DNA from 3 places in the Streptomyces sp. NPDC005576 genome. Region 3 is predicted to be linked to each of the others. Evidence: riboswitches for the same ligand, from Rfam matches in the RefSeq annotation. Region 3 holds a riboswitch; each other region holds the start of a gene.
What was found. A riboswitch is a leader RNA that binds a small molecule or an ion and turns the genes downstream of it on or off. The one in region 3 is predicted to bind cobalamin.

Region 1 (3,928 bases), on a different contig from region 3:
AAGAAGCCGCCGACCGACGGGGCGGCCGACTACACCGTCTGCGAGCGCGAGGGCGAGAGCTGGTACAGGGCGACCGCCCTCGGTCACGCCTACGCCCGTGCCGAGGGGGACCTCGTGGTGACGGTCAGCGCCGCACTCCCCGGCGTGGACCGCGCCACCCTGCGTACGGCCGCCGACGCGGCCCACCTGGCAGACGACGCGGAGCTCGACACGATCCTCCCGCCACTCGGCGGGGCGCCCGGATCGCAGCCCGTCGAGCGCGGCGACCTCCCGCCGGAGGGCGACGGAGCCCCGGACAACGGGGTGGGCGCGAGCGGTTGAGCTGCCCCCCGGCCCCACACCCGGCGTGAAACCCGGCCCGTGGAGCGCGCAGAATACGGCCATGGATCTGACGATCAGAGAGGCCGAGCCCGAGGAGTACGACCTCCTCGGCGAGATCACGGCCCGGGCGTACCTCGGTGACGGGCTGCTGCCCGGAGCGGACGACCCCTATGCGGCCAGACTGCGGGACGTGCCCGGCCGGGCCGCCGTCGCGGAGGTGCTGGTGGCCGTGGACGACACCGGCACCGTGCTCGGCGGGGTCACCTACGCACCGCCCGGCAGCCCCATGTGCGACGTCGCGGCGGCGGACGAGGCCGAGTTCCGCATGCTGGCGGTGGACGTGGCCGGCCGCGGCCGGGGAGCCGGAGAGGCGCTCGTACGGGCATGCGTGGCGCGCGCCCGGGCCACCGCCGGGGTCACCGGGCTCGCCCTCTCCACCCAGACCGCCATGGTCGGGGCGCACCGGATCTACCACCGGCTCGGATTCGCCCGCACTCCGGAGCGCGACTGGGCCCCTGTTCCGGGCCTGACGCTGCTCACCTACCGGCTGGACCTGGGCGACGACACGGGCGACGGCCCGGGCGGCGACCGAGGAACCACGGCCTGGGGCTGAACCGCGCCCCCGCCCAGGATCGCGGCCCCCGCCCGGGATCGCGCCCCCCGCCCGGGATCTCAACCGCGGCCGGACGCTCCCTGCGCCTCGTCCGCCGCCATCCATTCCTCGACCTGCTCCGGAGTCGCCCCGGGGTCGGCGAGCAGGATCTCTATCCCCGCGTCGGAGCCGGCCGCCGTGCTGACCGCCGGACAGCGGCGGCACGCGTCCGGGCCCGCCTGGGCCCACCACTTGCACGAGGTGCGCAGATGGCAGCGGGGCACGGCCGTTCCCGTCGCCTCCGGCAGGATCCGCACCTTCTCGATCAGCGTGCAGTCGTTGCCGCTGCGGTGCAGACAGGCGCTCTCGCAGTGCGAGGCGAAGCGCAGCACCCGGGTGGGCTTCATCCCTTCCGGGATCAGCGGGAGGAGATCGGCGGCCGGGACCGGTTCGGCGAGGTACGTGACGCTGCCGTCGGGCCCGGACCGGACGCCGAGCACGACCGCCTCGGGGGCTTCGGCCATGCCGCTCGGGCACCAGAGCCGCTCGGTGCCCACCGGCCCGGCGGAGGTCTTCTCGACGTCCATCCGCAATCCTTCCCTCAGGGTCGGTTGGTCGGGGCTGTCAGTCGAGCTGGATGAACCCGACGGGGCCGGTGGTCACACAGGAGGCCGCGGAGGCGTCGGGGCGTGCTTCCTCCAGTGCGACGGCCTTGCGCAGGTGCTCCTGGAGCGCGGACGCCCCGGAAATGACCTGTGCGGGGGCCGCGGGGGCCGCGGATGCCGCCGGGGCGGCGGCGACGAGCAGGCCCGCGGCGATCAACGCGGTCGCTGCAGCGCGACGGTTGGGGTTCATCTCTCCCTCTCCTGGTGCATGGGTGACGAGCGCGATTGAGGCGTACTGTAGGGGCGCCGCGCACCAACCGGCAATGAGGCATGGAGAGTTGAACCCCGGGTTCCGCTCAGGGGCGGCCCGCGCCGCGCGCCCGCCACTCGCCCGGTACGGGTCGGCGCCGGTCCCGCACGAGTTCCTCCACCGGTGCGCCGAGCGGCCCGTCCCGCGCCCCCCGCCCCGCCACCGCGCGCCCCGCCCGGCCCCCGCCTGTACCGCGTCCGACCCCCACGCGTGCCGCGCCCCTCCCGCACCGACACAAGATGTGGGGCGTTCCAGCTCCCCGGCCACCACATGTATGCTCGTCTCGCTGTCGTCGCAGGGGAATCCGGTGCGAATCCGGAACTGTCCCGCAACGGTATGAACTGCGCGTTCCGCGCACCTTCGAGTCCGGCTACCTGCCGACAGCGCGTCCGGCTCACCCGAACCGGACGCCCGTACGTCCGGGCCTCGCGGATGGGCCGGTGGACGCCGTGTGCGGTGCTGCCGGTCTCCAGGTGGCGCGCCCCGCGGCCCTCCCTCCCCCCGCCGGCCCAGAGCCGAGCGAGGGAGAGCACCACCGTGACCATCGCGCCCGCCGATCCGGCGTCCGTGCCCGCGGCCACCACAGCGACCGAGCCCGTCGACGGCCCCGGGGCCGCGCTGCTGCGCACCCTGACCGCCCTCACCGCGGACCTGCCGGACACCGACCCGGGCAGGGTCGCCGCCGCCGCGCTGCGGGGCCGGAGCGCCCACGCCGACGAGGCGGAGCTGCTGACCCTGGCCACCGAGTCGGCCGCCGGTCTGATCGCGGAGGACCCCGCCTACTCGCGGCTCGCCGCGCGGCTGCTCACCCGTACCATCGCGGCCGAGGCGGCCGGTGAGGGCGCGGTGTCCTTCTCCGCATCGGTCGCCACCGGTCATCGCGAGGGCCTGATCGCGGACCGTACCGCCGCGTTCGTGGAGCTGCACGCCGAGCGGCTGGACGCGCTGGTCGAGGAGGCGCTCGCGGACGGCGCCGACGACCGCTTCGGCTACTTCGGCCTGCGCACCCTCTACAGCCGCTACCTGCTGCGCCACCCGATCACCCGCCAGGTGCTGGAGATTCCGCAGCACTTCATGCTGCGGGTCGCGTCCGGGCTGGCCGAGGACGACTCCGCGCGGGCGGTGGACGAGGTCGCGGCGCTCTACGGCCTGATGAGCCGGCTGGACTACCTGCCCTCCTCCCCCACCCTCTTCAACTCGGGCACCCGCCACCCGCAGATGTCCTCCTGCTATCTGCTGGACTCCCCGCTGGACGAGCTGGACTCCATCTACGGCCGCTACCACGAGGTGGCGCGGCTCTCGAAGCACGCGGGCGGTATCGGTCTGTCGTTCTCGCGCATCCGTTCGCGCGGCTCCCTGATCCGGGGCACCAACGGTCTGTCGAACGGCATCGTGCCGTTCATGAAGACGCTGGACGCCTCCGTCGCGGCCGTCAACCAGGGCGGCCGGCGCAAGGGCGCCGCCGCGGTCTACCTGGAGACCTGGCACGCGGACATCGAGGAGTTCCTGGAGCTGCGCGACAACACCGGTGAGGACCAGCGGCGTACGCACAACCTCAACCTGGCGCACTGGATCCCGGACGAGTTCATGCGCCGGGTCGACGCCGACGGAGCCTGGTCGCTGTTCTCGCCCGCCGACGTCCCCGAGCTGGTCGACCTGTGGGGCGACGCCTTCGACACCGCCTACCGGGCCGCCGAGGCGAAGGGCCTGGCCCGCCGGACGATGCCCGCCCGCGAGCTGTACGGCCGGATGATGCGCACCCTGGCACAGACCGGCCAGGGCTGGATGACCTTCAAGGACGCCTCCAACCGCACCGCCAACCAGACCGCCGAGCCGGGCCGGGTCGTCCACTCCTCGAACCTCTGCACGGAGATCCTGGAGGTGACCGACGACGGCGAGACGGCCGTCTGCAACCTCGGTTCGGTCAACCTGGGCGCCTTCGTCGCGGACGGGACGATCGACTGGGAGCGGCTGGACGCCACCGTCCGTACCGCGGTGACCTTCCTCGACCGGGTCGTCGACATCAACTTCTACCCGACCGGTCAGTCCGGCCGGTCCAACGCCCGCTGGCGGCCGGTGGGTCTGGGCGCGATGGGCCTC
Region 2 (3,928 bases), on a different contig from region 3:
AGTACGAAGGCCGGCACGCCGATCAGCGCGGTGACGACGCCGACCGGCACCTCCTGCGGATCGAGGACCGTCCTCGCCAGGGTGTCGACCCAGACCAGGAAGACCGCTCCGGCCAGCGCCGTGACCGGCAGCAGCCTGCGGTGCCCCGCGCCCGCGAGGGCCCGGGCGGCGTGCGGCAGCACCAGGCCGACGAAGCCGATCGCCCCGGCCGAACTGACCAGTGCGGCGGTCAGCAGCGCGGTGGCGCAGAGCAGCACGGTCCGGGTGCGCGCGACATGGACGCCCAGGGTGGCCGCGGCGTCCTGCCCGAAGGCGAAGGCGTCGAGCGTACGGGCGTACCCCAGGCAGATCGTCAGGGTGAGCACCACCACGCCGGTGCAGAGCCGCACGTCCGTCCAGCCGACCCCGCTGAGCGAGCCGAGCAGCCAGAACAGCACCCCCCGGGTCTGTTCGGCGTCGGCGGCGGTCATCACGACGAACGAGGTGAGCGCGGAGAACAGCTGCATCACCGCGACGCCGGAGAGGACGACCCGGTCGGTGGTGCCGCCGAGGGTGTGGCTGAGCAGGAGGACGAGCGCGAACGAGGCGAGCGCCCCGACGAACGCGCCCGCCGAGAGGGAGACCGCTCCCCCGCCGACGCCCAGCACGACGACCACGACCGCGCCGGTGGACGCCCCTGAGGAGACACCGAGGACGAACGGGTCGGCGAGCGGGTTGCGGAGCAGCGACTGCATCACGGTCCCGCACACCGCGAGCCCGGCGCCGCAGACGGCCGCGAGCAGGGTACGCGGCATCCTGAGGTCCCAGACGATGCCGTCCCGGATCGGGCTCAGTTCCGTGCCGCCGAAGCCGAGGTGGGCGGCGACCACCGACCACACGTCGGCGACGGAGATCCGGGCCGGGCCGATGGTGACGGCCCCCGCGACGGAGGCCAGCAGGAGGACGATCCCGCCGCCCCACAGGAGCGGTTCGGGCACCGCCCGCAGGCTCACGCGCCGCCCGGACGGTCGGAGGGGCCCGGGATTCGCGGATGACGTACCGGTGCCACCGGCCGAACGGGTGCCGGTGGCAGAACCGTTGGCGGCGCCGGGGGCGGGACCGGTGGCGGTGGCGGCGCCCGCCGGGTCCTGGCCGGCCGTCATCCGGCGAGCCCGTACCGACGCAGCCCCGCGGCAACGAGTTCGATGCCCTCCACCGTACGGATGGTGGGGTTCATGGCCTGACCGCTGAGCAGGACGTACCGCTTGTTCCGCACGGCGTCCATGTTCCGGGTGACCGGGTTGGACTCCAAAAACCCGATCTTCTTCTCGGCGCTCTCGGCCGTCTGCGACTCGCGGGTGAGGTCGCCGATGACGAGGACGTCCGGGTCACGGTCGGCGATGGTCTCCCAGTTGATCTGGGGCCACTCCTCGTGGGTGTCGTCGAAGACGTTCTTGGCGCCGAGTGCGGTGGTGATGATGCCGGGTGCCCCGCAGCAGCCGGCCAGGTACGGAGCCTCGGAGTTGGCGAACCAGTAGAGGAGGGTGGTGCCGGAGGCGTCGATGCCGTCCGTCGCCTCCGTCACCCGGGCCCGCAGACCGGCTATGAGCTTCTCGCCCCGGTCGCGTACGCCGAACACTGCGGCCAGGTCGCGTATCTCGCCGTAGACACTGTCGAGGGTGAGGGCGGTGGAGCGGGCTCCGTCGCCGTCGCCGCTGTTGTCCTTGCCGGTGCAGTCGGCGGGCGAGACGTACGTGGGGACGCCCAGGTCCTCGAACTGCTCGCGGGGCGCGACTCCGCCCTTGCCGAGGGTGGACTCGAAGGAGGCGCTGATGAAGTCGGGCTCCCGCTCCAGCACCTTCTCCGACGAGGGGGCGTTGTCGGAGAGCCTGGGGACCTGGGAGTTGGCCTTCTCCAGGCCCTTCATGACGGGGTCGGTCCAGGTGGCGGTGGCCGCGAGCCGGTCGGCGAGGCCGAGGGCGAGCAGGATCTCCGTCGATCCCTGGTTGAGGGAGACCGCGTGGTGGGGTGCCGACCGGACGGTGACGGTGCGTCCGCAGTTGTGGAGCGTCACCGGATATCCGTCACCGGCCGCACCCGCGGCATGCGGTGTGCCGTCGGCGCCGCCGCAGGCGGTCAGCAGCAGCATCCCCGCCGTCAGCAGGGCAGCGGAACGGGCGGATCGGGCCATGGGGGGCACGAGGTACCTCGGCGTCTCTGGGCCCATGCGCGGGGCCCGTAGTACGGAGTACTGCGACCCGTACGGGGCGCAGGCGCCAGCAGGTCTTCGGACTCGGGTTCGTGCGGACGGGGCGCCTTCCCGGGACACCCGTGGGTCTCCCAGTGGCCGTGGCCCCGCCCGTCCCCCTCACCGCTGCGCGTCAGTTCCGGACTCTCACCGGATTCCCTGACCCCTGTGTGGAGTGCGACTGGCACTGGGAAGCTATCACGCCACTCGAACCGCGTCCGGGGCCCTTCCGGTCCCGGACGACCGCCACAGCGAGGGCCACGGGGCGGGTACGGGAGCGGGCGCCGCCGGAGGTCGTCCGGCGGCGCCCGCATCCCTCGGCCCGTGCTCAGGGAAGCCGCAACGCGATCACGGCGTTGTGGCCGCCGAAGCCGAAGGAGTGGCTGACGGCCCGGCTGACGGCGACGGGCCGGGGCGCCTTCGTGACGCAGTCGATGTCGAACCCGGGTGCCGGGGCGTCCAGATTGGCGATCGGCGGGACGAGCCGGTGCTGGAGGGTCAGCACGGTGAGCGCGGCCTCGATGGCGCCCGCCGCCCCCATGCAGTGGCCGAGCACCCCCTTGGGGGCGGTGACCGGCGGCCGGTGGGGGTAGGCCCGGGCGATGAGGGCAGCCTCGGTGGCGTCGTTGAGTGGGGTCGCCGTGCCGTGCGCGTTGACGTGGTCGACGTCCTCGGCACGCCAGTCGGCGTCCCGCAGGGCGGCCTCGACGGCCGCCTGGGCCACCCGGCCCGAGGGGTGCGGGCTGGTGGGGTGGTGGGCGTCGGTGGTCGCCCCGGTGCCCGCGATCAACGCGCGGGGGACCGCGCCCCTGGCGAGGGCGTCGTCGGCCCTCTCCAGCACCATGATGGCGGCCCCCTCCCCCATGACGAGACCCGCGCGGTCCTCGGCGAACGGACGGCAGAGTTTCGACGGGTCGCCGTCCGGCAGGGCCGCCGCCCCGGACCGGGCCAGGCCGGTCATCGCGACCGGGAAGACGATCGACTCGGTGGCTCCGGCGACGGCGATGTCGCACTGGCCGCTCATCAGCATGTCCCGCGCCACCGACAGGGCGGTGACCCCGGACGAACAGGCCGTGCACGGGGCCAGACTGGGGCCGGTGGCACCGAGCTGGATCGCGATCTCCGCCGCGGGCATGTTGGGGATGGTGAGCAGGATGCCCGCCGGCGAGGACGCCTCGGCCCCCCGCCGGTCCAGCACCACGGCCTGTTCGGAGAGGGCCGCCGACCCACCGCTGCTGGTGCCCACCACGACCGAGACCCGGGCACCGTCCCAGCCGCGCGGGTCGAGTCCGGCGTCCGCCACCGCCTCCCGGGCGGCGAGCACGGCGAACTTGACGTACTTGCCCATCCGGTAGGCGGTCCGGCCGCCGACCGCCCCGTCCAGGTCGATACCGGTGACCGTGCAGGCGAAGTCGACGGCGCACCCCGCCAGTTCGGGGACCGAACGGGCTGTGGACTCCCCGGCGAGCACGCCCTCCCAGGTGGAGGCCGTGTCGTTGCCCGCCGGGGTGATCATGCCCAGTCCGGTGACGGCGATCTCGGGCCTCTTCATCGGGCGTTGCTCACCGGTTCCTCCCGGCGGATGGCTGCACGGATGAACTCCGAGATGTCCGCGAGGGTGGCGTCCCGGTGGAGGGTGTCGACGGGAGTGTGGATGCCGAGGGTTTCCTTGATGATGACGGCGAACTCCGCCACCGCGAG
Region 3 (3,928 bases):
CCGGCTTCCCGGTCCGGGCCGGATACGCAGGTGGAGGGCAGTCCCCCCAACGGCCCCGGCGCCAGGCCGACTCGCCCTCGCGGAGGACCGGAACGCCCCGCCCGACCGAAGGGGCACCGCAATGCCCCGCCCAGTTCATCTTCCGTTCACTCAGGTTGCCTACGTTCATCGTGCCAATGACGTCGAACGATTGCCTGGGTAAATGGAACACATCACGCTGCTGCTCGCGATAGTCGTCGCGACAGCTCTCGTGTTCGATTTCACGAACGGTTTCCACGACACCGCCAACGCGATGGCCACCACCATCTCGACCGGCGCCCTGAAGCCCAAGACAGCAGTGGCGATGTCCGCCACCCTCAATCTGGTCGGCGCGTTCCTGTCGGTGGAGGTCGCCAAGACGATCTCCGGCGGGATCGTCAATGAGGACGGCCTCAGAACCGAGGTCATCTTCGCGGCGCTCGTCGGCGCCATCCTGTGGAACCTGATGACCTGGCTGGTCGGTCTGCCGTCCAGCTCGTCGCACGCCCTGTTCGGCGGACTCATCGGTGCCGCCGTGATGTCCGCGGGCTGGTCCTCGGTCGACGGCGGCACCGTCGTCACCAAGATCCTGCTGCCCGCCGTCGCAGCCCCGCTGGTGGCCGGTGCCGCTTCGATGCTCGCGACGAGGCTGTCGTACCGCGTCAACCGGAACGTCACCGACGAAGCGCAGCTGAAGTCGACGGCCAAGGGTTACCGGGCCGGGCAGATCGCTTCGGCCGGTCTCGTCTCGCTGGCCCACGGCACCAACGACGCACAGAAGACGATGGGCATCATCACCCTGGCGCTCGTCACCGGCGGTGTCCTCTCCCCCGGCTCGAACCCGCCGGTCTGGGTGATCTTCTCGGCCGGTCTGGCCATCGCCCTGGGGACGTACTTCGGCGGCTGGCGCATCATCCGCACCATGGGCAGTGGGCTGACGGACCTCCAGCCGCAGCAGGGCTTCGCGGCCCAGACCAGCGCGGCGACCGTGATCCTCGCCTCCTCGCACCTCGGCTTCTCGCTCTCCACCACGCAGTCGTGCTCCGGCGCGGTGATGGGCGCCGGGCTCGGCCGCAAGGGGGGCACCGTGAAGTGGTCCACCGCGACCCGGATGTTCGTGGCCTGGGGCCTCACGCTCCCGGCAGCCGGCCTGGTCGGCGCGGGCGCCGAGTTCCTGACCCGGCAGGGCACCTGGGGCATCGTCCTGGTCGCCGTACTGCTCATCGCGGGCTCCGGCGCCATCTGGCTGCTGTCGCGGCGCCAGCCGGTCGATCACACCGGCATCGCCGAGGCGGACGAGCCCACGGGCATCGTCGCCGCGGCCGTCGCCGCCGTCTCCCCGCCGCCGGCCGGCCTTCCGGTCACCGGCCTCACCGCCACCATCCCGTCCCCGCTCCCCGCCGCGCCCGTCGTGGCGACGACCACCGACCCGGTCCGTCCGGCCGCGGTGTAAGGACTCGTCCCCATGAAAATCGACTGGGCAGCACTCGCCACCGTCTTCGGTGTCAGCCTCGTGGTCACCGTGGCGCTCGTCGGCTTCTTCAGCCTCGGCGTCGCGGGTCTCGCCAAGCGGGCCGGTACCGCTCCGAGCGGCGGCTCCGGCTCGTCCGCCACCCTGGCGCGCACCGGCGCGTACGCCTGCTTCGCGCTGTGCGCGGCGGCGGTCGCGTACGGCATCTATCTGATCGTCGCCTGACCCGCACCTCCGTACGTCGCACCACCCCCTCGGGCCGGACACACCGTGTGTGTCCGGCCCGATGTGCGTCCGGTTGTGGGTCCGAGCACACCGCGGTCCCGCAGGTCAACGGCGAGTTGACGGGCCTTCGCGCTGCGTGGTGGACTGCCGGAGCCATTCACGGCGACAGCAGAGGAAGCCGGTGCGAGTCCGGCGCGGTCCCGCCACTGTCACCGGGGAGCGGCGCCCCTGTCCTGTCACGTGCGTCGTGGCACGGTCCGCCCCGCGCGGGCCGGACGGCAGGGGTGGCCGCCGATCCGGGAGCCAGGACACTCTCGTCGCCGTGCCGTCGAACCAGGGCGCGGACCCTGAGTGAGGACATACGCCATGCCCGGCCGCCGTGCGCCCGATCCCCTGTCCGTCGTGCCGACCGTGCCGGGGCCGCTCCCTCACGCGGCGGGCTGAGCCGTGCGTGCCGACCGCCTCTTCGCGTACGGCGCCACCGCGGGGCTGATCGCCGACCGATGGCTCGGCGACCCTCGCCGGGGTCATCCGGTCGCCGGCTTCGGCCGGGCCGCCGCCGCCGTGGAGAAGCACCTGTGGCGGGACCACCGGGGCCGGGGCGCGTTGCACACCCTGCTGTGCGCCGGAGGCGCCGTGGGGGCCGCCGCGCTCGCCTCGCGTGCCGTGCACCGCAGTCCCGCCGCCGCCGTCGCGCTGACGGCGGCCGTCACCTGGTCCGTCGTCGGGGGGACCTCGCTGGGCCGCGAGGCCAGGGCCATCGGCGCGGCGCTGGACGCCGGGGACGTCGAGGCGGCCCGCGAGCGGCTGCCGCATCTGTGCGGACGCGACCCGCAGGCGCTCGACGGCCCGGGGATCGCCCGTGCCGTCGTGGAGTCGGTCGCCGAGAACACCTCGGACGCCGTCGTCGGCGCCCTGGTCTGGGGGGCGCTCGGCGGGGTGCCGGGGCTCGTCGGCTTCCGTGCCGTGAACACGCTGGACGCGATGGTCGGCCACCGTTCGCCGCGCCACCGCCGCTTCGGGTGGGCCTCGGCCCGGCTGGACGATGTGATGGGCTGGCCCGGGGCCAGACTCACCGCCGCCCTCGCCGCCGTCGCCGGGGGACGGCCCGGGCAGGCCGTCCGGGCCTGGCGCGCGGACGCGGGCCGGCATCCGAGCCCGAACGCGGGCCCGGTGGAGGCCGCGTTCGCGGGGGCGCTCGGGGTACGCCTGGGCGGGACCCTCGCGTACGGCGGACGGATCGAGCACCGGCCGGTGCTGAACGGCGCCGAGGGGCGGGCCGTGGCCGTGGAGACCGGGGACATCGAACGCGCGGTGCGGCTGTCGCGCCGGGTGAGCGTGCTCGCGCTGGCCGTCTGCGTAGCCGGACGGCTGGCGGCGGGACGGGGGGCGACACGGCCGGTGGGGACACGGCGGACGGGGACCCAGGGACACATGATCACGGAACGGGGCCGGGCGTGAGCAGCGGGAACGCGGGCAGGGGCGGCGGGCTGCTCGTCGCCGGCACCACCTCGGACGCGGGCAAGAGCGTCGTCACCGCGGGGATCTGCAGGTGGCTGGTGCGGCAGGGGGTGAAGGTCGCCCCCTTCAAGGCGCAGAACATGTCGCTGAACTCCTTCGTGACCCGGGAGGGCGCGGAGATCGGGCGGGCGCAGGCCATGCAGGCGCAGGCCGCCCGGGTCGAGCCGTCCGCGCTGATGAACCCGGTGCTGCTCAAGCCGGGCGGCGACCGGTCCAGCCAGGTCGTGCTGATGGGCAAGCCGGTGGGCGAGATGAGCGCGCGCGGCTACCACGGGGGCAGGCAGGAGTCGCTCTTCGGGACAGTCGTGGAGTGTCTGGAACAGCTCCGGGGCACGTATGACGCCGTGATCTGCGAGGGGGCGGGCAGTCCGGCCGAGATCAATCTGCGGCGGACCGACATCGTGAACATGGGCGTCGCCCGGGCCGCGCGCTTCCCGGTGCTGGTCGTCGGCGACATCGACCGGGGCGGGGTGTTCGCCTCGTTCTTCGGTACGACGGCCCTGCTGAGCCCCGAGGACCAGGAGCTGGTCGCGGGCTATCTGGTCAACAAGTTCCGCGGTGACGTGTCGTTGCTGGAACCGGGTTTGGAGATGCTGCTGGGGCTGACCGGGCGGCGGACGTACGGGGTGCTGCCTTTCACGCACGGTCTCGGCATCGACGAGGAGGACGGGCTGCGGGTGTCGCTGCGCGGGA

Region 1: it holds a riboswitch for cobalamin, as region 3 does, so the genes downstream of both, ACFYPN_RS04430 (ribonucleoside-diphosphate reductase subunit alpha) here and ACFYPN_RS03000 (cobalamin biosynthesis protein) in region 3, are expected to answer to the same signal.
Region 2: it holds a riboswitch for cobalamin, as region 3 does, so the genes downstream of both, ACFYPN_RS22675 (ABC transporter substrate-binding protein) here and ACFYPN_RS03000 (cobalamin biosynthesis protein) in region 3, are expected to answer to the same signal.

The regions. Positions count from the first base shown of each region.
Region 1 covers NZ_JBIAJC010000002.1:250,444-254,371, reverse strand. The annotation lists gene ACFYPN_RS04450 (hypothetical protein) at 1-321, shown strand, start outside; gene ACFYPN_RS04445 (GNAT family N-acetyltransferase) at 383-934, shown strand; gene ACFYPN_RS04440 (hypothetical protein) at 994-1,500, opposite strand; gene ACFYPN_RS04435 (hypothetical protein) at 1,538-1,768, opposite strand; cobalamin riboswitch at 2,086-2,225, shown strand; gene ACFYPN_RS04430 (ribonucleoside-diphosphate reductase subunit alpha) at 2,366-3,928, shown strand, end outside.
Region 2 covers NZ_JBIAJC010000012.1:171,124-175,051, forward strand. The annotation lists gene ACFYPN_RS22670 (FecCD family ABC transporter permease) at 1-1,142, opposite strand, end outside; gene ACFYPN_RS22675 (ABC transporter substrate-binding protein) at 1,139-2,170, opposite strand; cobalamin riboswitch at 2,240-2,428, opposite strand; gene ACFYPN_RS22680 (beta-ketoacyl-[acyl-carrier-protein] synthase family protein) at 2,556-3,779, opposite strand; gene ACFYPN_RS22685 (acyl carrier protein) at 3,776-3,928, opposite strand, start outside.
Region 3 covers NZ_JBIAJC010000001.1:695,685-699,612, reverse strand. The annotation lists gene ACFYPN_RS03010 (inorganic phosphate transporter) at 203-1,471, shown strand; gene ACFYPN_RS03005 (hypothetical protein) at 1,484-1,714, shown strand; cobalamin riboswitch at 1,885-2,028, shown strand; gene ACFYPN_RS03000 (cobalamin biosynthesis protein) at 2,162-3,175, shown strand; gene ACFYPN_RS02995 (cobyric acid synthase) at 3,172-3,928, shown strand, end outside.